Regions from separate parts of the Micromonospora sp. NPDC004336 genome, predicted to be linked through region 2. Evidence: riboswitches for the same ligand, from Rfam matches in the RefSeq annotation. Region 2 holds a riboswitch; each other region holds the start of a gene.
The links. A riboswitch is a leader RNA that binds a small molecule or an ion and turns the genes downstream of it on or off. The one in region 2 is predicted to bind cyclic di-AMP.

Region 1 (9,680 bases), on a different contig from region 2:
TCCCAGCCGGCCAGCACCGCCGTCCGCCCCTCGGCCTCCGCCGTGGTGGCGGCCCGCGCCACCTCCTCCGGTACGTCGAGACCGCGCTCGCGCAGCAGCCGGAGCCGGCCGACCAGCACCTCCCGGCCCTCGACCGACCCGGTCACGCCGAGTCCCTCGACGTTGGCGAAGCCGGTGACCGGCGGCAGTGCGCCCGCCTCCGCCGCGCCGGCGGCGACCGCCTGGGCGATCGGGTGCTCGGACGCGGCCTCCAGCGCCCCGGCCAGCCGGAGCAGTTCCGCGCGGTCCTCACCGGTCGCCGGGAGGACGTCCACCAGGGTCATCCGGCCGGTGGTGACGGTGCCGGTCTTGTCCAGCACCACGGTGTCCACCCGCTTCGTGGACTCCAGCACCTCCGGCCCCTTGATCAGGATGCCGAGCTGGGCGCCCCGGCCGGTGCCGACGAGCAGGGCGGTCGGCGTGGCCAGCCCGAGGGCGCACGGGCAGGCGATGATCAGCACCGCCACGGCGGCCGTGAACGCGGCGGTCGCGCCCGCCCCGGTGCCGAGCCACCAGCCGAGGGTGCCCGCCGCGAGGGCGATCACGATCGGCACGAAGACCCCGGAGATCCGGTCGGCGAGCCGCTGCACCGCCGCCTTGCCGGTCTGCGCCTGCTCGACCAGCCGGGCCATCTGGGCCAGCTGCGTGTCGCCGCCGATCCGGGTGGCGGTCACCACCAGCCGGCCGCCGGCGTTGACCGTCGCGCCGACCACGGCGTCGCCCGGGCCGACCTCGACCGGGACGGACTCGCCGGTCAGCATGCTCGCGTCGACCGCCGAGGTGCCCTCGTCGACCACCCCGTCCGTGGCGATCTTCTCGCCGGGGCGGACCACGAACCGGTCCCCCACGGCGAGCTGGTCGACCGGGATGCGGGTCTCCGCGCCGTCGCGGATCACCGCGACGTCCTTCGCGCCCAGTTCGAGCAGGGCGCGCAGGGCCGCGCCGGCCGTCCGCTTGGAGCGGGCCTCGAAGTAGCGGCCGGCGAGGATGAACGCCGTCACCCCGGCCGCCGCCTCCAGGTAGATGTTGCCGGCCCCGTCGGTGCGGCTGATGTCGAGGCTGAACGGGTGGGTCATCCCCGGCTCCCCGGCGGTGCCCAGGAAGAGCGCCCACACCGACCAGCCGAACGCGGCCAGGGTGCCGACCGAGACCAGGGTGTCCATGGTCGCCGCGCCGTGCCGCAGGTTGATCCAGGCGGCCCGGTGGAAGGGCAGGCCGCCGTAGACGACGACCGGGGCGGCCAGGGTCAGCGACAGCCACTGCCAGTACTCGAACTGCCAGGCCGGCACCATGGCCAGCACGACCACCGGCACGGTGAGCGCCACGGTCGTCCGCAGCCGGGTGCGCAGACCCCGGAGCTCGTCGACGGGCTCGGTGGCCTCGGGCGTGCCGGCCGAGGCCGGCGGAGGCGGCAGCGCGGCGGTGTAGCCGGTCTTCTCCACCGTGGCGATCAGGTCGTCCGGGGTGACGTCGTCGGCGTACCGGACGGTGGCCTTCTCGGTGGCGTAGTTGACCGTGGCGGCCACGCCGTCCATCCGGTTCAGCTTCTTCTCGATGCGGGCGGCGCAGGAGGCGCAGGTCATGCCGCCGATCGCCAGCTCGATCTGGTTCGGCGCGGTCAGCAGGGGTTTCGTGGTCATCACGGGGTCCCGTCAGTCGTGCCCGTGGCCGGGGGCGCCGTGGTCGGCGCCGGCGGTCGGGGAGATCGGGGCGGCGGGGGTGCCCGGCGCCGCCGGGGTGCCCGTCGCGGCCGGGGCGGCGCCCGGGCCGGTCGGGGCGCCGGCGACGACGGTGAACTCGGCGGTCCGCACCACGCCGTCGTGCTTGAAGTCCAGGTAGAGGCGGTAGGCGCCGGCCGACGGCACCTCAGCGAAGAACCTCACCTCGGGGCCGGGCCTGGTCCGCCCGTCGCCCGGCTCGCCGTCGGGGTGCACGTGCAGGTACGCCAGGTCGCCCTGGCGCAGCGCCACCAGGTGGCCGTACGCCCCGAGGTAGGGCTCCAGGTCGGTGACCGGCGCGCCGTCGCGGCTGACGGTCAGGGCCAGCTCGGCGGTGCGGCCGGGCTCCGGGGTGCCGGCGAGGGTGACGGTGTAGCCGTCGACGGTGGCGCTGGTCGCCGGGGCGGGCAGCGGCCGCTCGGTCAGCACGCCGGGGACGGTCACGTCGACCCCGAGGGTCAGCGCCTCGCCCCCGGTGGGGGTGAAGTCGGCGAAGGCCCGCCAGACGCCCGGCCCGCCCAGCGGCGAGTCGACGTGCCAGGTGCCGTCCGGCGTCATCTCCGGGTGCACGTGCCGGAAGCCGGAGAGGTCGCGGCGGGCGACGATCAGGTGCATGCGCTTGTCGTGGGCCACGTCGTAGCCGGTGACCGGCCGGCCGTCCGGGCCGGTGACCCGGAAGGCGAACTGCCCGGCCGGGGCGGCCACGGTGCGGAGGGTGTAGCCGCGGTCGGAGACGAGCAGCCCGCCGGGCAGCTGGGCCGCCCCGCTCTCGTCGCCGCCGTGTCCGGCGTCGCCGGCGGCCGCGTGGCCGCCGCCGGCGTCGTGGCGGGTGTCGGCGGCGGGGGTGACGGGGCCGGCCACGTGGCCGACCCCGTACGCCGCGCCGAACACCGCCGCGAGGCCGAGGGCGAAACCGCTCAGCTTCGTCGCCGTGTTCATGGTGTACCTCGTCTTCCCCGTGCCGCCGTCAGGCGCCGACGAGGTCGTAGCCGGCCTCGTCGACGGCGGCGCGCACGGTGTCGGTGTCCAGCGGGCTCTCGCTGGTGACGGTGACCTTGCCGGTGGCGAGGTCGACCTGGACGTCGCTGACGCCCGGGATCGCGCCGACCTCGGCGCTGACCGAGCTGACGCAGTGCCCGCAGGTCATGCCCTGCACCTGGTACGTGGTGGTGACCATCGAACTTCTCCTCTCGACGCCTCCAGCATATACCCCCCAGGGGTAATGCGGAGGCGGACGGGCCTCTTGCCTTGTACCGGTACCCGGTGGGGGTATTCCCGGCACGAAGGACCGTACCATACCCCCGAGGGGTACGCTATCCTCGATCCCATGACCACACCGACGCCTACCCCGACCAGGGGATACACCGCCACCAAGGACCAGCTGCTGGCCCGGCTGCGCCGCGTCGAGGGGCAGGTCCGGGGCATCGAGAAGATGGTCGACGACGACCGTTACTGCATCGACGTGCTCACCCAGATCTCCGCGATCCAGGCCGCACTGGACAAGGTCGCGCTCGGCCTGCTCGACGGGCACGCCCGGCACTGCATGCACGAGGGTGCCGCCGAGGGCCGGGCCGACGAGATGGCCACCGAGATGATGGCCGCCGTCGGCCGCCTCATGAAGCGCGGCTGACCCGCCCGCCGACCCCGGCGCCCCGCAGGGGGGCGCCGGGGCGGATCCGTCCGGAGCGCCGGATCAGGCGCCGGGGCGGGCCCGTCCGGGGCTCCGGGCGCGCCGGGGGGCCCGGGCGCCGGATGAGGCGCCGGGGGCGCGGGTCAGAGCCGGCCGAGGATCCCGCGCATCGTGTCGATCTCGGCCTGCTGGGTGGCGACGATCTGCCCGGCCAGGGCCTTGGCCTCCGCGTTCACGCCCCGGGAGAGCTCGTCCCGGGCCATCGTGACGGCCCCCTCGTGGTGGGCGATCATCATGGTCAGGAACTGCCGGTCGAACTCCCGACCGGAGGCCGCCGCCAACTTCGTCATCTCGGCGTCGGTCATCATTCCGGGCATGCCGTGGTCCATGTGCGGCATCTCGGCGCCGGGCGAGGGCACCGGCCGGCCCCAGGCCGACAGCCAGCCGCTCATGGTCGCGATCTCGGGCGCCTGGGCGGCCTTGATCTCCGCGGCGAGCCGCTTGACCTCCGGGTCCGCCGCCCGCGTCGCGGCCAGATCCGCCATCTCGACGGCCTGCCGGTGGTGCGGGATCATCATCTGGGCGAACATCGCGTCGGCGTCGCCGAACGCGGCCGGGCCGGACGCGGTGGCCGCCGGGCCGGTGCCGCCGGGCGTGCCGTGCATGCCCGGAGACGGGTGCCCGTCGCCGCCGCAGGCGGTCAGGGCGAGCGCGGCGGTGACGGTGACGCCGGCCAGGGCGGCACGGCGCGCAAGGGTACGAGTGATCACTTTCTGAGCCTTTCGGTGTCGGAACGTACGCAGCACGACGGGACGCGGACCCGGGGAGACCGGGTCGCGTCGGGCGTCCTATCTGCGCAGCACCGAGACCGTGGCGAGCCGCAGGCCGACCGGCCCGGACGGCGGGGCGCGGGGGGACCGCTCCGGCCCGCCCGACGCCCGGCCCAGCGGCCCGACCGCCCGTACGCCCGCCAGCAGCAGCACGGCCAGCAGCAGCGGGACGGCCAGCGCCCCCAGCACCGCCAGGCACACGCCCCACCACGGCAACCCGCCGCCCGCCCCGCCCGACGGCAGCAGCCGCTCGTGCGGGCAGTCGCCCGGGCAGCCCGCGCCCCCGGCGACGGCCTGACGGGCGAGGCCCGGGGGCGGCGCCACCGCGGCGGCGTACGAAACAGCGGTCTGCCGCTCGGGTGCCTCGCCGCCGTGCGGGCCGGTGTCCGCGGCGCGCGTCGCGGCGACCGTGGAATGCGTCGCGGCGGCGGTCCGCGGCACCACGTCGGCGGTCCGCGTCACGGCGATGGCGGCCCGCGGCACCACGTCGGCGGTCCGCGTCACGGCGATGGCGGCCCGCGTCACCACGTCGGCGGCCCGCGTCGCATCAGTGGCTCCCGTCACGGCGGCGGCCCGCGTCACGGCGGCGGAGTGCGGCGCGGACTCGGCGGCGGAGCGCGGCGCCGTGGCAGCGGGTCGGGTCGCGGCGTCGGCGTGCGTCGCGGCGTCGGCGGAGTGGCCCGTGCCGTGCGTGCCGTGGCCGAGGGTGTGCATCGCGGCGAGCCCGAGCAGCGTGCCGACGAGCAGCGGGATCCGCGCCCATCGCCCCGCCGTCGCCGTCGCCGTCCGCACACCCCCACGCTAGCCGGCCGCAGCCGGTTCTCCTCCGGGGCGACCCGCGCAACCGGCGGTGGCCCGCGCCTCGACACCAGCCCGCACGACCTGCGGCCGGATGTCGGGATGGCTACCATTCGGCCGGTGAGCCTCCGAAATCCGCACCGCCCGCGTCGCCACCCGCGTCGGGCGGCGGCACCCACCGCCCGGTCCCGCGCCCGCCGGGCGGGCACGGGGCGTCACCGCTCCGCCACCCCGGGGGGATCCGGCGCGGCGGTCGACCCGGGCCGCTGAACCGACCGGCCCGCCGGCACGTACCCCGCCCTGGAATCGTTGGGAGACACTCGATGGGCGCCGACCACACCCGTCCCGCACCGTCCGCCCCGCCGGGGGTGCGCCGGATCCTCGTCGCGACGGTGGTGCCCCTCTTCGTCGCCACCCTGGTCGCGGCCCTGGCGCTCTGGCCGTGGGACGCCCCCGACGCGGCTCCCGGCGCCGACCCGCCCCGCCACCACGGCACGGTGACGCGGGTGGTGACCGAGCCGTGCCCACCCACCCCGGAGACACCGGAGGGGTCCCCGGGGGCCGCGGCGGGCCCCTGCGGCACCGTCACGGTGCGGGTGGACGACGGCCCCGCCGCCGGGCAGCAGGTGGAGACGCCGGTGCCGGCCGGGCCCGGCGCGCCGACGGTCGAGGTCGGCGACGAGATCATCCTGGTCCAGCTCACCGACCCCGCCGACCCCTCGGTGAGCACCTACAACATCGCCGAGCACCAGCGCGGCGAGCCGCTGCTCTGGCTGGTGGCGCTCTTCGCCGCGGCGATCGTCGCGTTCGGGCGCTGGCGCGGGCTCGCCGCGCTGGCCGGCCTGGCGGCGAGCTTCGCCATCCTGCTCACCTTCGTGCTGCCCGGCATCAGCGCCGGCCGCTCGCCGCTGCTGGTCGCGGTCGTCGGCGCCGCTCTGATCATGTTCGTGGTGCTCTACCTGACGCACGGGGTGACGGCACAGACCTCGGTCGCCGTGCTCGGCACGCTCGGCAGCCTGGTGCTGACCGGGATCCTGGGCACGATCGCCACCGCGGCGACGCACCTGACCGGCTTCGGCAGCGAGGACGCCACCACGCTGTCGATGTTCCAGGCCGACGTCGACCTGCACGGCCTGCTGCTCGCCGGGATCATCATCGGCTCCCTCGGCGTGCTCGACGACGTCACGGTGACCCAGGCCGCGACGGTCGGCGAGCTGGCGCACGCCAACCCCGGGCTGTCCCGGACGCAGCTCTACCGGGCGGCGACACGGGTCGGCCGCGCCCACATCGCCTCCACGGTCAACACGATCGTGCTGGCGTACGCCGGCGCCTCGCTGCCGGTGCTGCTCCTGCTGACCGCCGACTCCCGGGCGGTGACCCAGATCCTGACCAGCGAGTTCCTGGCCCAGGAGATCGTCCGCAGCGCGGTCGCCACGCTGGGCCTGATCGCCGCCGTGCCGCTGACCACCGGCCTCGCGGCCCTGGTGACCACGGCGGGCCGGCGCGGCGGCGGGTCCGCCACCGACGGCGCCGCCCCGACCCCGCCGGCTCCCCGGCCGGCGGCCGACCGCTCCGAGGCGCTCGAGGCCCTCGGCGGGCCGCGCGCCGGCAGGGCGCCCTCCGCCGCCCCCGCCGGGTGGCCGGACCGAGACGGGAGCACGGACACCGCATGGTGACACTCCTCAGCGTGACCGATCAGGACCCCTCGCCTGATAAACGCGTCACTGGTCACCCTCCGCCCTTACGAAATAACGCATTTAGTCGGCTTAGGGACGTAGATCCCCGGGAGGGCTGTCGGGTAACCTCGCTGCCGGTCACCGCCGAAGGCGCGCAGCGGCGCCTGCGGTGCCGCCGCCCAATCGCCACCAGGCGAGCCGGGGACCCAGGTACGTGGGGTGAATCCGCGACAGCGGTAGGGGCCACTTCCGCCCCGAACCCGTCAGCTAACCCGGTCGGCGGTCGACGGAAGGAAACACTGTGACGGCACCCCTACGCCGCTGGTTGACACCTGTGGTGGCCGTGATCGCCGCCCTGGCCGTCTTCGTCGGGCCCCTCCCGGCGGCGGCCGCACCAACCACACCGCCCCAGCCCTCCGGGCACGGGGACGACGAACCCAAGCTGCTCAACGACCTGATCGAGTCGCGCAACCGCAGCTACGTCCAGGCCAAGTCCAAGCTCGCGAAGTCGAAGAAGCGCCAGCTCGAACTGGCCCTGGAGGTCGACCGGGCGCAGGCCGAGCTGGCGGCGCTGGCGCCGCAGGTGAGCCAGATCGCCGCCCAGTCCTACCGCACGGGGCGGATCGGCGCGGTGTCGATGCTGCTGGACACCGCCAGCCCCGACTCGTTCGTCCGACGCGCCGCCGCGCTCGACGAGCTGAACCTGGTCAACTCCAAGAAGCTCGCCGAGGTCAACGCGGTCAAGAAGCGTGCCGAGCAGGCCAAGCTGGCCCTCGACGCCGAGGTCCGCGAGCAGACGAAGCTGACCAACGAGATGGCCCGCGGCAAGCGCGAGGCGGAGAAGGCCCTCGCGCTCGTCGGCGGCAGGGGGCTGACCGGCGGCAAGGTGGTCGCCACCTCGCCGGTGGCCCGGATGGGGCCGGGTCGCACCTCCGACGGCGACTGGAAGCCGCTGTCCTGCACCGAGGACGACCCCACCACCTCCGGCTGCATCACCGCGCGCACCCTGCACATGTACAAGGAGGTGAAGCGGGCCGGGTTCAACCGGTTCGTGGGCTGTTACCGCTCCGGCGGGCCGTACGAGCATCCGAAGGGCCGGGCCTGCGACTGGTCGCTGCAACGCAGCGGCTTCTCCCCCTGGCACAACGACGACACCTACATGTACGGCAACAACCTGACCGCGTTCCTGGTGCGTAACGCCGACCGGCTCGGCATCTACTACGTGATCTGGAACCGGCAGATCTGGTTCCCGGCGACCGGCTGGAAGTCCTACAGCGGCCCGTCGAACCACACGGACCACGTGCACGTGTCACTGCTCTGACGCCGTACGACGACACAGGGCCGCCCCGCGTCCGCGGGGCGGCCCTTTCGCTTCGTGAGGCGGGTCAGGCGACGGCAGCCGAGGCGGCCGTCGTCGCTTCGTGGCGCGGGTCAGGCGACGGCAGCCGCGTGGGCCCCGTCGGAGGCGGCCCGCGCCCCGTCGGCCGCGCCCAGGTGGGCCGGCACGGAGGCCACCACCCGCGCCTCGCCGGCGGCCAGCCGGTACGACATGCCGACCACGGCGCACCGCCCGGCGGCCACCTCGGCGGCGAGCACGGCCGACCGGTCCAGCATCGCCTCGACGGTGCACCCGATGTGGATGTCGACGATGCGGTCGATGTCGTCCACGCCCTCGGCCGCGGCGCGGCGCAGGCTGGGCACCACGGCGTCGACCACGGCCGGCAGGTGCCCCGGCGGGAGGGCGCCGGTGGCGTCCGCGGCACGGGCGGCCTGGACGGCCCCGCAGGAGTCGTGCCCGAGCACCACCACCAGCGGCGTGCCCAGGACCGTCACCGCGTACTCCACGCTGCCCAGCACCTCGGGCCCGACGGTGTGCCCGGCGGTGCGGACGACGAAGAGGTCGCCGAGGCCGCGATCGAAGATGATCTCGGCGGCGAGCCGGGAGTCGGAGCAGCCGACGATGACCGCGAACGGGTGCTGCCCGTCGGCGACCGCGGCGCGGTGCCCGGCGTCCTGGTTGGGGTGGCGCGGGGCGCCGGTCACGAAGCGCCGGTTGCCGGCGTGCAGCTCGGCGAGCGCCTGCGCGGGATCGGCCGGAGTGTCCGACGCGGCCCCTACGGCGGCGGCTCCCGTGGCCGGCCGCGCGGAATCCTGCTCCGGGCCCGGCCGAGTGCCGGGGGATCCGGGACGACTCATCTCCCTCACCTTGCCCCTCACGTGAAAGACCTGGTCATCCCGGCCGACGCTGGACGCGGGCTGTCCCCACGTTCACACGCACCCGAAGGTACGTCAAGGGATGCGTGATATGCGCTTCATATGTTTGTGCGCACCCGGCGGGGACGGGCGAGGGCCCGGCGGAAAACCCGAAGGGTCCGCCATACGATGGGCGACATGGCGACGACAGGGGAGAACGGGAGCACCCGGAACTGGACGTTCCTCACCAACCACGGTCACGTGCTGCTCGCCATCGCCCGTAACCCCACCGCCCGGCTGCGCGACGTCGCGGACGAGGTGGGCGTCACCGAACGCGCCGCCCAGGCGATCGTCGCGGACCTGGAGGCCGGCGGTTACCTGTACCGCACCCGGGTGGGCCGGCGCAACGAGTACACGCTCAACCCGGCCGGCCGGTTCCGGCACCCCGCCGAGGCGGACCGACAGGTCGGCGCGCTGCTGGCCCTCTTCGCGGACGACGACGCAGAGGGCGCCGACCGCGCCTGAGGCCGCAGGCCGACGCGGCCTGAGCTGGCAGGCCTGCTCGTCCCGGAACTCCTGGTCGTGGTCCGGATCCGGCCGGGGCGCCCGGCGGGCCGGACGGTCAGCCGCCGCGGGCGACGGGGCCGATCAGCTGGCGTTCGGTGGGGGTCATGCTGAGCATCACCCACTGCACCTTGCCCTTGGTGATCAGGCCGACCATCTCGGGGTGCAGCTGGGTGAACCAACTCTGCACACTCGCCAGGCCCAACGCGCTCGCCGCCGTCGCGGCCTCCGT
Region 2 (5,633 bases):
CCCAGCGGCCGCGTCGCGGGGGCAGCGCCGGGGACGGCCGCGGCGGGGTCGAGCCAGACCTGGACGGCCGGCCGCCCGTGCCCCTCGCCCGCCCCGCCCGCGACGCCCGGCTCCCGACGGGCGAGCATCGCCACGTCGACGGTGAACTCGAACAGGCGCCAGTCGACCAGCGGAGTGGCCCGGTGGTTGCGGGCCAGCCGGGCCACCCGGGCCGGATCGGTCACCGGCCGGGCGTGGCCGGCCACGTAGGCCTCGTCGTCGCTCTCCTCCGGCGGGAACGAGTGCAGGGCGTAGCGGCCGTCGCGCTCCAGGTCGCGGCGCTTCGGCGAGTCGACCACGAAGCAGAAGAGGCCCTCGTCGGTGATCACCGGGGAGACCGGGTGGACCCGGGGGCCGCCGTCGGCGCGGACGGTGGCCAGGTAGCCGAAGCCCGGCCCGTACTGCTGCATGAGGGAGCGGATCCCGTCGGCGAGGCGGGGCTCGTCGGCGGCGAATTCGGACCAGGAAGCCATGCCGACATTCTATCGAACACGTGTACGAACAGGTAGTCCGACACGCAGGTCACGCACATCGCTCGCTATGGTGTTCCGATGCTGCTCTCCGACCGCGACCTGGTCTCCGAGATCAAGGCGGGCACGCTCGCGCTGGAGCCCTTCGAGCCGACGCTGGTGCAGCCGTCCAGCATCGACGTACGCCTCGACAGGCTGTTCCGGGTCTTCAACAACCATCTCTACACCCACATCGACCCGGCCATGCAGCAGGACGACCTGACGTCGATGGTCGAGGTGCCCGAGGGCGAGCCGTTCGTGCTGCACCCGGGCGAGTTCGTGCTCGCCTCGACGCTGGAGGTCATCTCGCTCGGCGACCAGCTCGCCGGGCGGCTGGAGGGCAAGTCGAGCCTGGGCCGGCTCGGCCTGCTGACCCACTCCACCGCGGGCTTCATCGACCCCGGCTTCTCCGGCCACGTGACGCTGGAGCTGTCCAACGTGGCCAACCTGCCCATCACCCTCTGGCCGGGGATGAAGATCGGCCAGCTCTGCATCTTCCGGCTCTCGTCGCCGGCCGAGCACCCGTACGGCTCGGCGGTCTACGGCTCCCGCTACCAGGGGCAGCGCGGCCCGACCCCGAGCCGCGCCTGGCAGCACTGGCGCACCTGGCCGACCCGCTGACCCGACCGGCGGGCCTGCGGAGGGCCCCCGCCGCGCAGGGGCCCTCCGCACGGTTCAGCCGGGCCGGCCGTAGCTGTGGATCGGGCCGTCGTCGACCTTCTTCATCTTGACCGGCACCCCGGCGCGGGAGGCGTGCACCACCCAACCTCCGCCGACGTACATGCCGACGTGGTGCAGGTCGCTGTAGTAGAAGACCAGGTCGCCCGGGCGCAGCTCGCCCCGGCTGACGGTGGCGGTGACCCGGCGCTGCTGCGCGGCGTTGTGCGGCAGCGAGACACCCGCCTTCGCCCAGGCGGCGAGCATCAGGCCCGAGCAGTCGTACGAGTCGGGCCCCTCGGCACCCCAGACGTAGGGCTTGCCGATCTGGGCGCAGGCGAACTTCACCGCCGTGCCGGCCCCGCCGCCCGGATAGCTGGCCGGGCAGGGGGCGGGCCGCAGCGGGCCGCCCCCGCCGCTGCCGTAGATCCGCAGCCGCAACTTCTGCAACCGGTCGATCTCGGCGTTGATCTGCTTCTTCTTCGCCGCGAGCTGGGCCTCGGTCCGGCCGAGCTGGACGACCATCTCGTCCAGCGGCGCCTTCTTCGCGGCCAGCCGGTCGCGCAGCTCGGCGACCTGCCGCACGTCCTGCTGCTGGTGCTGGGCGAACCGGTCGAGCAGTTCGAGCTGCCCGACCATCTGGTCCGGCGAGCGGCTGCCCAGCAGGGCGTTGACGGCGGAGACGTTCTCGCCCTTGTAGGCGCGGACGGCCAGCGCGTTGACCTTCTCCATCGCCTGGTCGACCTGCTCCTGGAGCGGCGCGATCTGCCTGGCGAGCGCGTCGGCCTGCCGGCGCCTGGCGGCCAGGTCCTGGCGGGTGGCGTTGTGTCGTTCGATGATCGGTTCGAGCTTGTTCCAGTCCTCGTCGATCTGGCGCTCGATCTCGGCGACCGTCGGTTCGGCGTGGGCCGCCGTGGCGCCGCCGGTCAGGACGACGGCGAACGCGGCCAGGGCGGCGAGGGCGGTGGTGCAGCGGTACCAGCGTGGGCGCGGCGCAGCCGTCGTCGGGCCGGCGATGACCGGCCGTGCCGACGGTGGCCGCGGGGCATGGTGTGCCACCGGGGTCCGTACTCCTTCTTCCCGTACCGCCTACCGGGTTAGCTGACGGGTTCGGGCGGGAAGGGGACGCCCTACCGCAGAGGCTGCGGATTCACCCCGGGTACCTGGGTCCCCGGCTCGCTCGGGAGCGACTCGGCGGTGTCGGACCGTCACCGCCCCGGATGGGCGGACTGTCACCGGCCCGACGAATGACCAGAGTAGAGACGGTCGTTATCGATCCGCAACCCGTCGCGCCGTGACACACCGTATTCACCTGGGCCGAGGGAACGCGCAACCCCGGCAACGAAGATTTTCTTCCTGTTGAATAGAGAGATCGAAATGTATTGACGAGAGCCGCCGGCCGGAGCGAAGGTGACCCCACATCCGCCCGTAGAACTGGGGGTCTGATGCACCTGACAGCGACATCGAGGAGCAGACGCGTCCTGCTGGCCGCCGCCGTCGCGGCAGCTCTGGCGGCGACGCCGCTCACCGCCGCCGGATCCGCCGCCGCCGCGCCGACGGCCGACCGGCAGCAGCAGTACGCCGCCGCGTCCGCCGAGTACGGCGTGCCGGAGAGCGTCCTGCTCGGAGTCTCCTACCTGCAGTCCCGCTGGGACACCAACGCCGGCACACCGAGCACCAGCGGCGGCTACGGACCGATGCACCTCACCGACGCGGAGCACGTCGCCGCCCAGTCGGGGGGCACCCACCACGACGAGGGCACCGAGGACCCGCGCGGCGACGACTCCCGCCCGTCCCTGGCCGAGGCGCACGAGCCGCCGCCCGCGGCACCCCCCGCCGAGGCCGCGCTGCGGACGCTCGACGCCGCCGCCGAGCTCACCGGCGCCAGCGAGGAGGCACTGCGCACCGACGTCACGGCGAACATCCGGGGCGGGGCGGCGCTGCTGGCCGCGTACCAGAGGGAGATCGGCGCCCCGGTCGGCGCCGACACCGACCCGGCGGCCTGGTACGGCGCGGTGGCCCGCTACTCCGGCGCGGACAGCGCCGACGCCGCGGCGGCCTTCGCCGACGAGGTCTACGGCACCATCAACACCGGCGACAGCCGGCTCACCGACGACGGGCAGCGGGTCAGCCTGCCCGCCCGCGTGGTGCAGCCGCAGCGCACCTGGCTGGACCGGCTCAACCTGCGCAAGCTCGCCCGGCCCGACGGGCTGGAGTGCCCCGACACCATCTCCTGCGAGTGGATCCCGGCGCCCTACGAGAAGTACGGCCCCGGCGCGGGCGACTACGGCAACCACGACCTCTCCGACCGGCCCAACCGGCAGAAGATCGAGTACATCGTCATCCACGACACCGAGGGCTACTTCGGGCCGAGCGTCAACCTGGTCAAGGACCCGCGGCGGGTGGGCTGGCACTACACCTTGCGCTCGGTGGACGGCCACATCGCCCAGCACATCAAGACCAAGGACGTCGGCTGGCACGCCGGCAACTGGTACGTGAACTCGAAGTCCATCGGCCTCGAACACGAGGGCTTCGCGGGGCACGGCACCTGGTACACCGAGGCGATGTACCGCACCTCCGCCAAGCTGGTCCGCCACCTGGCACTGCGGTACAACATCCCGCTGGACCGGCAGCACATCATCGGGCACGACAACGTCCCCGGCACCGTGGCGTCGACCGTGCGCGGCATGCACTGGGACCCGGGCCCGTACTGGGACTGGTCGCACTACTTCGACCTGCTCCGGGCGCCCTTCAGGTCAACCGGCACGCCGCACACCGGGCTGGTCACCATCGACCCGGACTTCGCCACCAACCAGCCGGAGTTCACCGGCTGCAACCGACAGCCGCCGGGCGTGCCGAACCCGCCGCCGCCGGTGGCTCCGTGCCCGCTGCGCGGCTCCTCCGCGGTGATCCTGCACAGCGCGCCGAGCCACGACGCGCCGCTGGTCAACGACATCGCGCTGCGGCCCGACGGCACCCCGAACACCATGTACGTCTCCGACCACGGGGCCCGGGCCTCGGCGGGGCAGACGTACGCCCTGGCGGGGGTGCAGGGAGACTGGACCGCGATCTGGTACCTCGGCCAGAAGGCGTGGTTCCACAACCCCGCCTCGAAGCCGACCGCGAAGTGGTCCGTCGGCTTCGTGGTGACCCCGAAGGCCGGCAAGGCCACCATCCCCGTCTACGGCCGGGCCTACCCGGAGCAGGCGGCCTACCCGGCCGGCGTGCCCTACCAGGCGATCTCGCCGCTCCAGTACACCCTCTCCGCCGGCCAGCGGTACGCCGTCGGCACCGTGCTCCCCGGCGAGTACTACCGGGCCGTCACCTTCGACGGATCCGCACCGGGTGACTGGACGGTGATCCGCGGCGACAACAGGTACGTGCAGATCCAGTTCGGACACCGGATCATGTACGTCGACCTGGCCGACGTGAACCTGCTGCCGTCCCCACTGGGCGCGCCCGGCTGACCCGTCCCGACGGTCCCGGCGCAGGCCGGCCCGAGCACGACGAGGGCCCCCGGTCGACTCGACCGGGGGCCCGCTCGCGCGGTGGTGCGCCGGATCAGCCGGGCCTGCGGAACCCGGCCACCGGCATGGTGTTGATGCTGGAGACGTTTACCGGCTTGCCGGCCCGGGGCGCGTGCACCATCTTGTCGTTGCCGAGGTAGAGGCCGACGTGGTGCAGGTCGCTGAAGAAGAAGACCAGGTCACCCGGGCGCGCCTCGGAGCGCGGGATGGCCTTGCCCTCGTTCCACTGGGCGCCCGTGAAGTGCGTCAGGTGGATGCCCGCCGCCTTGTAGGCGTACTGGGTCAGACCGGAGCAGTCGAACGAGTTCGGGCCGGTCGCCCCCCACACGTACGGGTCGCCGACCTGGGCGCACGCCGTCCGGATCGCGGTCCGGGCCGCGTCGCTGACCACGCCGTTGATGGTCGGGCACTTCTCCGTCTTGACGGTCGTCACCGGCAGCGACGCCTCGAGCTTCTTGATGTCGGCGTCGATCTGCTTCTTCTTCGCCGCCAGGTCGTTCTGCTGCTTCGTCTGCGAGACGATGAGCGCGTCGAGCTTCTGCTTCTCCGCGTCGTACTTCTCGCGGACCTTGGTCACGCCCTCGAGCTGCCGGCGCTCGTTCGCGGCCAGCCGGTCGAGGAGGGTCAGCTGCTCGGTGAGCGCGTCCGGCTTGGCGCTCACCAGCAGCGCGCCGATCTCCTGCGACGGGCCGGAGATGTAGTAGCGGGAGGCGAGGTCACCGACCCGGTCCATCGCCAGCTCGGTCTCCAGCGCCAACGGCTGGATCTTCTTCTGCAGGTCCGCCGACTTCTTGCGGTTGACCTTCAGCTGCGCCCGCACCTTGTTGTACTGCTCGATGGTGGGCTCCAACTGCTCCCACTTCTTGTCGATCGCCGCCTCGATCTCGTCGACCGAGGGCTC
Region 3 (8,630 bases), on a different contig from region 2:
GCCCGACGCTCAAGGCGATGGACGAGGCGCTGGTGCCCAGCCTGCGGGTCGCCTTCTACGTCAACCACGGCGCGAAGAACAGCCACTGCATCCGCTTCACCCAGCTGACCCACGTCCAGCTGCACCACGGCGACAGCGACAAGGCGCCCAGCGCCAACCCGGTCTCGGCCATCTTCGACCGGATCTTCGTCGCCGGCCAGGCCGCCGTCGAGCGGTACGCCCGCGCCGGCGTCGACATCCCGGCGGAGAAGTTCGTGGTGGTCGGCCGGCCGCAGGTCGAGTCGATCGAGGTCCGGCCGGAGCCGGCGCGCGGCCTCCCGCACCCGACGGTGCTCTACACGCCGACCTGGACGGGGCACCACGCGGACGCCAACTACTGCTCCCTGCCGGTGGCCGAGGCGCTGCTGCGCGGGCTGCTGGCGCGCGGCGCGACGGTGATCCTGCGGGCCCACCCCTACACGTCGCAGAACCCGGCCTCGGCGCGGCAGCTGGGGCGGCTCACCGAGCTGCTGGCCGCGGACCGGGCCCGCACCGGCCGGCCGCACGTCTTCGGCGCCGCCGCCCGCGAGCTGACCCTGGCCGAGTGCGCCAACCGCTCGGACGCGCTGGTCTCCGACGTGTCCGGGGTGATCTCCGACTACCTCTACTCGGGCAAGCCGTACGCGGTGACGGACATGGGCGGCGAGGGCGACCGGTTCGCCGAGCGCTTCCCGCTGGCCGGCTCGGGATACGTGCTGCGCCACGACATGGCAAACGTCGACGAGGTGCTGACCGCGCTGCTGGACACCGACCCGCTGGCCTCGGCCCGCTGGGCCACCCGGACCCGCTACCTGGGCGACTTCCCCGCCGACTCGTACGCCGAGGCGTTCCTCGACGCCGCCCGGCGGCAGCTCGACGCGGGCTGGAACCCGCCGGTGCCACGCGCCGCCGGCGGGGCCGACCTGCCGGTCGAGCCGGACGAGGCGACCCTCTCCCCCAGCGCCTGACCCGCCGCCCGGGACGGCGCGGCTCTCAGCGGTAGGGGTCGACGAGGGCCAGGACCGCCTCCGGGTCCTCGACGTGGGCGTTGTGGCCCAGGCCGGGCAGGGTGGCGACCGGTACGCCCAACTCCTTGAGCTGGGCGTCGGTGACCATGGGGTCGTGCTCGCCGCGGGCCAGCAGCACCGGCACGTCGGTCGCCGCCAGCAGGGCGGGCAGGTCCGGCTCGCCCACCGCGAACGCGGCCGGGTCCATCGCCAGCCGCCAGCGGCCGTCCACCTGCCGCAGCCCGGCCTCGACCACCGGGTGGTCCGGCGCGAAGAGGCCCGTCAGGCCGGCCACCCGCAGGTAGCGGCGGGCCGCCTCGTCCCGGCCGGCGAACCAGGCCACCGGGCGGCCGGCCAGTTCCCCGGCCCTGGCCAGCTCGGCCGGGGACCAGACGGCCTTGATGCCGAGCCCGACCACGGCGTCGACGGGCAGCCCCGCGGCGCGGGCGGCCAGCGCCAGCCCGACCACGCCGCCGAGGGAGTGCCCCAGCACGACGAGCCGGTCGCCCGCCGTGAGCCCCGCGGCGAGCCGGTCGGCCAGCCCGGCGAACGAGTACGCCGGCAGCGGCGGCGACCACCCGTGGCCGGCGAGGTCGGGCGCCAGCCACCGGCCCGGCCACCGGCGCTCCAACAGCGGCGCCCAGGGCAGCCACACGTCGCCGGTCGCGCCCATGCCGTGCAGCAGCAGGAGGACCCGCCGGCCGTCCCGGTCACCCGATTCATCGACCATGGCCCGCAGTGTGCCACCCGCCGGCCGCCCCGGCGAGGGCCGTGACCCGGAGACGACATCGGGCGCCGGCCCCGGGTGGGGGCCGACGCCCGACGGGTGTCGATCAGGCGGAGTAGCCGCGGGTGGCGGCCCAGTTCGCCAGGGCGATGGTGGACATCCAGTACGAGGCGGTCGCCGGGTTCGCCGAGTCGGCGATCTTCACCAGCCGCCCCTCGTCCTGGTAGCCCACGACGGCGACGTAGTGGCCGCCGGGGAACGAGTGCCAGCCCCCCTCGGTGTCCGTGGCGCTGCCGGCGACGTTCACCACGACACCCCGGCCGCCGGCGACGGCGGCGACCACGTCGGCCTGGAGGCGGTCCATCTGCGCCGGGGTCGCGGCGCTGCCCGGGATCATCCGGGTCCGATACGGGTCGCCCTTCACCGTCGCGTTCAGCACCCGGGTGGTGTCCTCGGCGGAGTCGGTGCCCATCTCGTCGGTGCCCAGCTGGGCGCCGAGGGCGTCCTGGCTGCGGGCGACGCCGGCGGCGCTGAGGGCGTGCCGGACGGCGGCGGGACCGCAGTTGTAGAAGGTCGTCTGGGCCTGGTAGTCGTAGTCCAGGGTCTTGGACTTCGGCGGCTTCGGCGACTCCGCCTTCCGGGTCACGTCGGGGTCCGGCCTGGTGCTGGTGGCGCTCGCCGAGGGAGCGCCGGACGTGGCCGGGGCGGCCGTCGACGGGACGGCCGCGGTCCGGGCCTCGCCACGGGAGGCCGCGGTGTCGTCACGCAGCTCGGTCACTGCCGCCGGGGCCTGCGCGGCGGCCGGCGAGGCGTCGCCGTCGGCCAGCAGCGCGCCGGTGCCGGACGCCAGCACGAGCGCGGCGGCCGACGCGGCGGCCACCTGGTAGGGACGCTCGGACGTCAGGCGGCGGAGCTGTCGCTTGAGGTGGTGCTTCATGGTTTCCTCCACGGGCTCGGGGGGTGAGCGGCCGTCGGTTCCTCACCGCAGGAGGAACCGACCGCACGGACGGCGTCCGGCGGTGGTGGACCACTCAGGGGATGCGCCCGGGATGCCGGGCGACGGGCGGTGACCGGTGGGTCAGCTCGTGGCGTACGGCCGGGCGAGCGCGGGCACCGCGGCGCCGTGGAGGCGGCGGCGGGGGGTGGCTGGGTGCTGCACGAGGAATGGAACTCCTTCCGACACCGCCGACCGGGTTAGCTGACGGATTCGGGCGGGAAGAACGCCCTACCACGGGCCGCAGCCCGCGGATTCACCCCGATGTTGCAGTGGGTCCCCGGCTCGCCTGTGCACGATTAGGCGGGTCGGCGCGGCGTCGCCTCTTGCGAACGGGTACCGCACCGGACGCGCCGACATTACTGGCCGGTCGGCGGCCTGCCAACCCGCTCCCACCTGCCTAAACCTTGATCGCGCGACTTTTTTGCGGGCAGCTCGACACTGACGTGACTCAATGGGACGACCGTTTCCACGCGCGCCTTCGGGCGACAACCGGACGAGCGGCCGACAATCGGCGTCGGATCGCCGGCGAAAATCGGCCGGGCCGCGCCGGATGACCGTTTCGGCTCCGCTGTGACCGGCGTCACCGAAATGCCGCCGCTCAGCCCACGCGGGCGGGGCGCCAGCGCGCGGCGGGCGCGGGACGGTGCGCGGCCGCCACCGCGCGGGCCGCCGGGAGCCGGCCCGGCCGGAGCCGGGCCGCCGCGGCGTACGCCTCCGTGGCCAGGGCGCGGGCCGCCTCGGCGGCCAGGTCGGCGTCCCGCCACGCGAGGCGCTCCCGCTCGGCGGCGGCCCGGTAGGCGGCCCGCTTCGCGTCGCGCACCGCCCGGGCCAGGACGATCTCCTGCTCCGCCGGGTGCCGTCGGGGATCCCAGCCCGACCGGTGGCCGAACACGTCGCTGAGCTGGCGGGCGGTCAGGTCGCCGCGCCAGTGGGCGGCCATCGCCGCGTGGTGCAGCCAGCGCTCGCGGGCGGCGTACTCGGCGGGCGTGCGCGGGGTGCGCGGAGCAGGCAGGAGGGCGGCCCCGGTGAACCGGCGGGCGGCGGTCTCCGCCTCGTCGTACGCCTGCCACGCCCGGTCGACCGCCTCCTGCGCGGCGAGCCAGTCGGCCCGCAGCCGGCGGGCGGTACGCGCGGCGCGGTTCGCCGCGACGGCCACCTCCTCGGCGTAGCGGCGCAGGTCGGCCGCCTCGGTCGCGGGGTCGTCGGCGGGCGGGGCGGCCGGCGCGTCGGCGGGCGGGACCCGCTCCGGGCGGGCGACCAGGACGGCGAGCACGGTCAGGGCCAGCAGGAGCAGGGCGGACCAGATGGCGGCGGCCCGTGGCACCCCGATCAGGAACTGGTAGAGGACGTTCTCCATGGTCGGCACCTCACGGGTAGCGAGTGCGGCAGCGGGGGCACCCGGCGGCGCGGCGCGGCCCGACGGGTGCGGATGGGGTGGAAGGCGAAGCAGGGGCACCTCGCGGCCCCTGAGGCAGCGGCAGGCCCTCGCCGACGCCTGGGGCGGACACGGTCCCGGGGCCGGTCGCCGGCCCTGCGGGGGTGGTGCGGCTCAGCCGCGCGGCGGGGCGCGGGGGCCGGTGGTGCCCGGGACGCGCGGGGCCGGGTCGATGGCCGGGCCGACCGCGATCGTCGCCGCGGCCGGGCCCGGATCGGCCGCGGGGGCGAGGGCGACGGGGCCGGCGGCGGCCCGCTCGTCGGCGCCCCCGGCCTCGCGGTCGCCGACGCCGGGGCCCGGCAGGCCGACGGCGACCGCCGGAGCGAGGCCCGCCGCGAACGGCGGCACGGCGAGGGAGGCCGCCGCGAACGGCGGCACCGCGAGGGAGGCCGCCGGGACGGGGCCCGTCTTGCCCGGGGAAACATGCGCGGGGAGCGTCACGGCAGGGGCCGGGGCGGCGGACGGCGGACCGGCGGGGGCCGAGGCGGCGGCGGGGAGCGCCCCCGCGCCGACGGCGAACGCGACCGCGACCGCGAGCCCGGCGAGCAGCCGCGCGGCCCACCGCGCCACCCACCACAGGGGACAGGTGAGCACGACGGGCAGCACGCGACCACGCTACCGCCGACGCCGCCGGTCCGCATCGCCGCCGGGCGTGTCGCCACGGACCGCTCCGGCCAGGTGGACGGGCGCTCGCGCGGGCGGCGCTGTGCCTCGTCCGCCGGGTGGCCTAGTATGCCGTGACCCGGAGGTGACGAGAGGCGAGGCGAATGCACCAGCGGATCCTGATGCGGGCGAAGAAGGGCCCCTTCGACGTCTACTCCCCCGAGGAGTCCCACGAGGCGAACTGGATCGGCGAGAACAACGGCAACCTCGTCTTCAGCCATGCCGCGCACAAGCTGCTGCAGACCGCCACCGCCGAGATCACCCCGACCGAGTTCAAGGTCAACCCGCGCGACGCCGACATGATCAACGAACGGTACGACGTCTACGTCGTCCCGCTGGCCAACGCCTTCCGGCGCAGTTACGCCCACCGCATCGAGCTGATGACGAAGCTCGTCGAGCGGCTGAAGATCCCGGTCGTGGTGCTCGGCGTGGGCGTGCAGACCGACGTCAACGGCGACCGGGAATACCTGCGCCCGATCGACGACGTGGTGACCCGGTTCGTCAAGGCGGTGCTCGACCGCTCCCACAGCATCGGCGTACGCGGTGAGATCACCGAGGGCTATCTGCGCACCCTGGGCTTCTCCGCCGTCGACGTGATCGGCTGCCCGTCGATGTTCCTGCACGGCGACAGCCTGCGGGTGGCGAAGCGCAAGGCGGCGCTGGCGCCGGAGGACCGGGTCGCCCTCACCGTCTCGCCGTACGTCAAGTCGATGGCGAAGATCATCGCCCGGCACCACGAGCGGTACCCGAACCTGCGCTACCTGCCGCAGGACCTCAAGACGCTCGGCACCCTGCTCTACGGCGATGCCCCCGAGGACCGGGGCAAGTCCAGCGCCATCCCGATCCACACCTCGCACCCGCTGTTCACCGAGGACAAGGTGCGGATGTTCGTCGACCCGTGGACCTGGATGGACTACCTCTCCCGGTTCGACTTCGCGTTCGGCACCCGCATCCACGGCACCATCACGGCGCTGGTGGCCGGTACGCCCGGCTACCTGTTCGCGCACGACTCGCGCACCCTGGAGCTCGCCCGCTACTTCGACATCCCGCACCGGGTGATGAAGGAGGTGCCGGCCGACGTCGACGCCGCCCAGCTCTACGCGGAGGCGGACTACACGGCGCTGGTCGAGGGCCACAAGGCGCGCTACGAGACGATGCTCGCCTTCCTCGCCAGGCACGACCTCGGCAACGCCTTCGCCGACGGCGACAGCGCCGCCCGGTTCGACGCACGGGTGCGGGCCACCACCTTCCCGCCCGCCGTGCGGCCGGCCGCCGCGACGCCGCCCGACGTGCTGCTGGAGCGGATCCAGTGGCTGCACGACCGCAACGCGCAGCTTCGGCAGGACGCGGAGGCGCTGCGCGAGCAGCGCCTGCGCTCCCGGGTCAAGCGCGCCGTGGGCAGCCCGGTGCGCCGCATGCTGAACCGTTAACCCCGCGCTGGGCGGCTGTTCAGGGACTTCACCTTCGCCGGCAACGTGAGGTTCCGGGGCCGTCCATCCACGCCGTCGATGGTGTCGGCGTGGTCATTGAGCCGACGCAAGCACCGCTGCTGAGCATCGTCGTGCCCGTGTACGGCGTCGAGCCGTACCTCTACCAGTGCCTCGAGTCGATCCGCGCCGACGTCCCGGCCGGCGAGGCCGACGCGGTGGAGGTGGTCGCCGTGGACGACGCCTCCCCGGACCGCTGCGGGGAGATGCTGCGGTCGTACGCGGCCGGGCGGGCCGGGATCCGCACGGTGCACCTGCCCCGCAACGTGGGCCTGGGCCCGGCCCGCAACGCCGGCCTCGACGTGGCCGCCGGCGCGTACGTCTGGTTCGTCGACAGCGACGACTGGCTGCCGCCGGGCACGATCCCGGCGGTGCTGGACCGGCTGCGTCGGGACCGGCCCGACGTGCTGATGCTGGACCACCTACGGGTGCACGAGGGCGGCCGGCGGGAGGTCGACGCGAGCAGCCACCTGCTGCGCGGCGTGCCGGGCGTGGTCCGCCTGGCCGACCGGCCGCAACTGCTGCGGGTGCAGCACACCGCCTGGAACAAGGTGGTCCGGCGCGGGTTCATGGCCGAGCTGGGGCTGCGCTTCCACCCCGGCTGGTACGAGGACATCCCGTTCAGCCATCCCCTGCTCATCGGCGCCGAGCGGATCGCCGTGCTGGACCGGGTCTGCTACCTCTACCGGCAGGGCCGGCTCGGTGCGATCACCTCGACCCGCAGCCGGCGGCACTTCGACGCCTTCGACCAGTACGAGCGGCTCTTCGACTGGCTGGACCGGCACGCCCCCGACGACCGGCTGCGGGCCGAGCTGTTCACCCTGATGGTCAGCCACTACCTGGTGGTGGCGGGCAACGACGGCCGGCTGCACCCGCGGCTGCGACGCGCGTTCTTCCGCCGGGTCGCCGAGCACTACCGCCGTTACCTGCCCGGCGCCGGCTACTCGCCGCCGGCCGGGGTGGCGGGGCTCAAGCACCGGCTGGTCGGCCGGAACAGCTACCTCGCGTACGCCACGCTGCGCCGAGCCGACCGGGCCGCCGGCCGGGTCCGGGGCAGGCGACCGACCCCGCCGGCCGCCCCCGCCCCGGAGCCCACCCCCGCCCCGGACGCCGGACCGGCCACGGACGCCGCACCCGCCGGAGAGGCCACAAAGGCCGCGCAGGCCACGGACGCCGGGCGCGCCGGGCCGGCCACGGAGGCCGGGCACGCCACGGAGGCCGGGCGGACCGCGGCCGGGACGGTGGCGACGGACCAGGCCGCCGCGCTGGCGAGCCGACGATGACCGGGCTGCCGACGGCGACCGGGTCGCTGCGGCCCGCCGACGACGGGGACCTGCGCCGGATGCTGCGCTGGCGCAACCACCCGCAGGTGCGCGCGGTGAGCCTGACCAGCCACGAGATCGGCCCGGCCGAGCACGCCGCCTGGTGGTCGCGGGTCCGCGTCGACCCGGACCGGCGGGTGCTGGTGCACCTGCACGACGGCGAGCCCGCCGGCGTGGTCACCTTCGCCGGGTTGACCTCCCCGGACCGCGCGCTCACCTGGGGGTTCTACCTCGACGTCGGCGGGCTGGACGCCCGGGGGGAGCTGCTGCCGGCGTGGCTGTCGCTGGAGCGGGCGGCCGTCGCGTACGCCTTCGACACCCTCGGGGCGCGGACGCTCGGCGGCGAGACGCTGGCCGCCAACCGGCCGGTGCTGGCCCTGCACCGGCGCTTCGGTTTTCGCGAGGTCCGGCGCTACGAGCGGGACATCGACGGCACGCCGCACCAGGTGGTGTGGACGGAGAAGAGCAGAGGAAGATGACGGCGACAGTCAAGATCGGGCCGCACGCGGTCGGCCCCGGCGAGCGACCCCTCGTGGTCGCCGAGATGTCCGGCAACCACAACGGCAGCCTCGACCGGGCGCTCGCCATCGTCGACGCGGTGGCGGCCAGCGGGGCGCACGCGCTCAAGCTCCAGACGTACCGGCCGGACACCATCACCATCGACGTGGACTCCCCCGCGTTCCGCCTCTCCGACGGGCACGACCTGTGGGGCGGCGAGCGCCTGTGGCAGCTCTTCGAGCGGGCCCACACCCCGTACGAGTGGCACGCGCCGATCTTCGAGCGGGCCCGGCGGCACGGCCTCACCGTGTTCTCCTCGCCCTTCGACGCGACGGCGGTGGAGCTGCTGGAGGGGCTGGACGCGCCCGCGTACAAGATCGCCTCGTCGGAGCTGGTCGACCTGCCGCTGATCCGGCTCGTCGCGGCCACCGGCAAGCCGCTGGTCGTCTCCACGGGGATGGCCACCGTCGGCGAGA

Region 1: it holds a riboswitch for cyclic di-AMP, as region 2 does, so the genes downstream of both, ACWENR_RS05060 (coiled-coil domain-containing protein) here and ACWENR_RS12955 (NlpC/P60 family protein) in region 2, are expected to answer to the same signal.
Region 3: it holds a riboswitch for cyclic di-AMP, as region 2 does, so the genes downstream of both, ACWENR_RS27035 (C39 family peptidase) here and ACWENR_RS12955 (NlpC/P60 family protein) in region 2, are expected to answer to the same signal.

Annotation. Positions count from the first base shown of each region.
Region 1 covers NZ_JBSGDY010000012.1:62,233-71,912, reverse strand. Annotated here, with positions in the region: gene ACWENR_RS05095 (heavy metal translocating P-type ATPase) at 1-1,679, opposite strand, end outside; gene ACWENR_RS05090 (hypothetical protein) at 1,692-2,696, opposite strand; gene ACWENR_RS05085 (heavy-metal-associated domain-containing protein) at 2,725-2,934, opposite strand; gene ACWENR_RS05080 (metal-sensitive transcriptional regulator) at 3,085-3,387, shown strand; gene ACWENR_RS05075 (DUF305 domain-containing protein) at 3,531-4,154, opposite strand; gene ACWENR_RS05070 (hypothetical protein) at 4,236-5,009, opposite strand; gene ACWENR_RS05065 (YibE/F family protein) at 5,339-6,691, shown strand; cyclic di-AMP (ydaO/yuaA leader) riboswitch at 6,858-6,988, shown strand; gene ACWENR_RS05060 (coiled-coil domain-containing protein) at 6,993-8,012, shown strand; gene ACWENR_RS05055 (carbonic anhydrase) at 8,123-8,887, opposite strand; gene ACWENR_RS05050 (helix-turn-helix transcriptional regulator) at 9,074-9,409, shown strand; gene ACWENR_RS05045 (hypothetical protein) at 9,507-9,680, opposite strand, start outside.
Region 2 covers NZ_JBSGDY010000047.1:52-5,684, forward strand. Annotated here, with positions in the region: partial or broken gene ACWENR_RS12945 (pyridoxamine 5'-phosphate oxidase family protein) at 1-512, opposite strand, end outside; gene dcd (dCTP deaminase) at 591-1,169, shown strand; gene ACWENR_RS12955 (NlpC/P60 family protein) at 1,224-2,264, opposite strand; cyclic di-AMP (ydaO/yuaA leader) riboswitch at 2,277-2,412, opposite strand; gene ACWENR_RS12960 (N-acetylmuramoyl-L-alanine amidase) at 2,651-4,672, shown strand; gene ACWENR_RS12965 (C40 family peptidase) at 4,767-5,633, opposite strand, start outside.
Region 3 covers NZ_JBSGDY010000198.1:333-8,962, forward strand. Annotated here, with positions in the region: partial or broken gene ACWENR_RS27025 (CDP-glycerol glycerophosphotransferase family protein) at 1-986, shown strand, start outside; gene ACWENR_RS27030 (alpha/beta fold hydrolase) at 1,012-1,755, opposite strand; gene ACWENR_RS27035 (C39 family peptidase) at 1,859-2,689, opposite strand; cyclic di-AMP (ydaO/yuaA leader) riboswitch at 2,921-3,062, opposite strand; gene ACWENR_RS27040 (hypothetical protein) at 3,348-4,106, opposite strand; gene ACWENR_RS27045 (hypothetical protein) at 4,299-4,790, opposite strand; gene ACWENR_RS27050 (polysaccharide pyruvyl transferase family protein) at 4,952-6,277, shown strand; gene ACWENR_RS27055 (glycosyltransferase family 2 protein) at 6,367-7,617, shown strand; gene ACWENR_RS27060 (GNAT family N-acetyltransferase) at 7,614-8,135, shown strand; gene pseI (pseudaminic acid synthase) at 8,132-8,630, shown strand, end outside.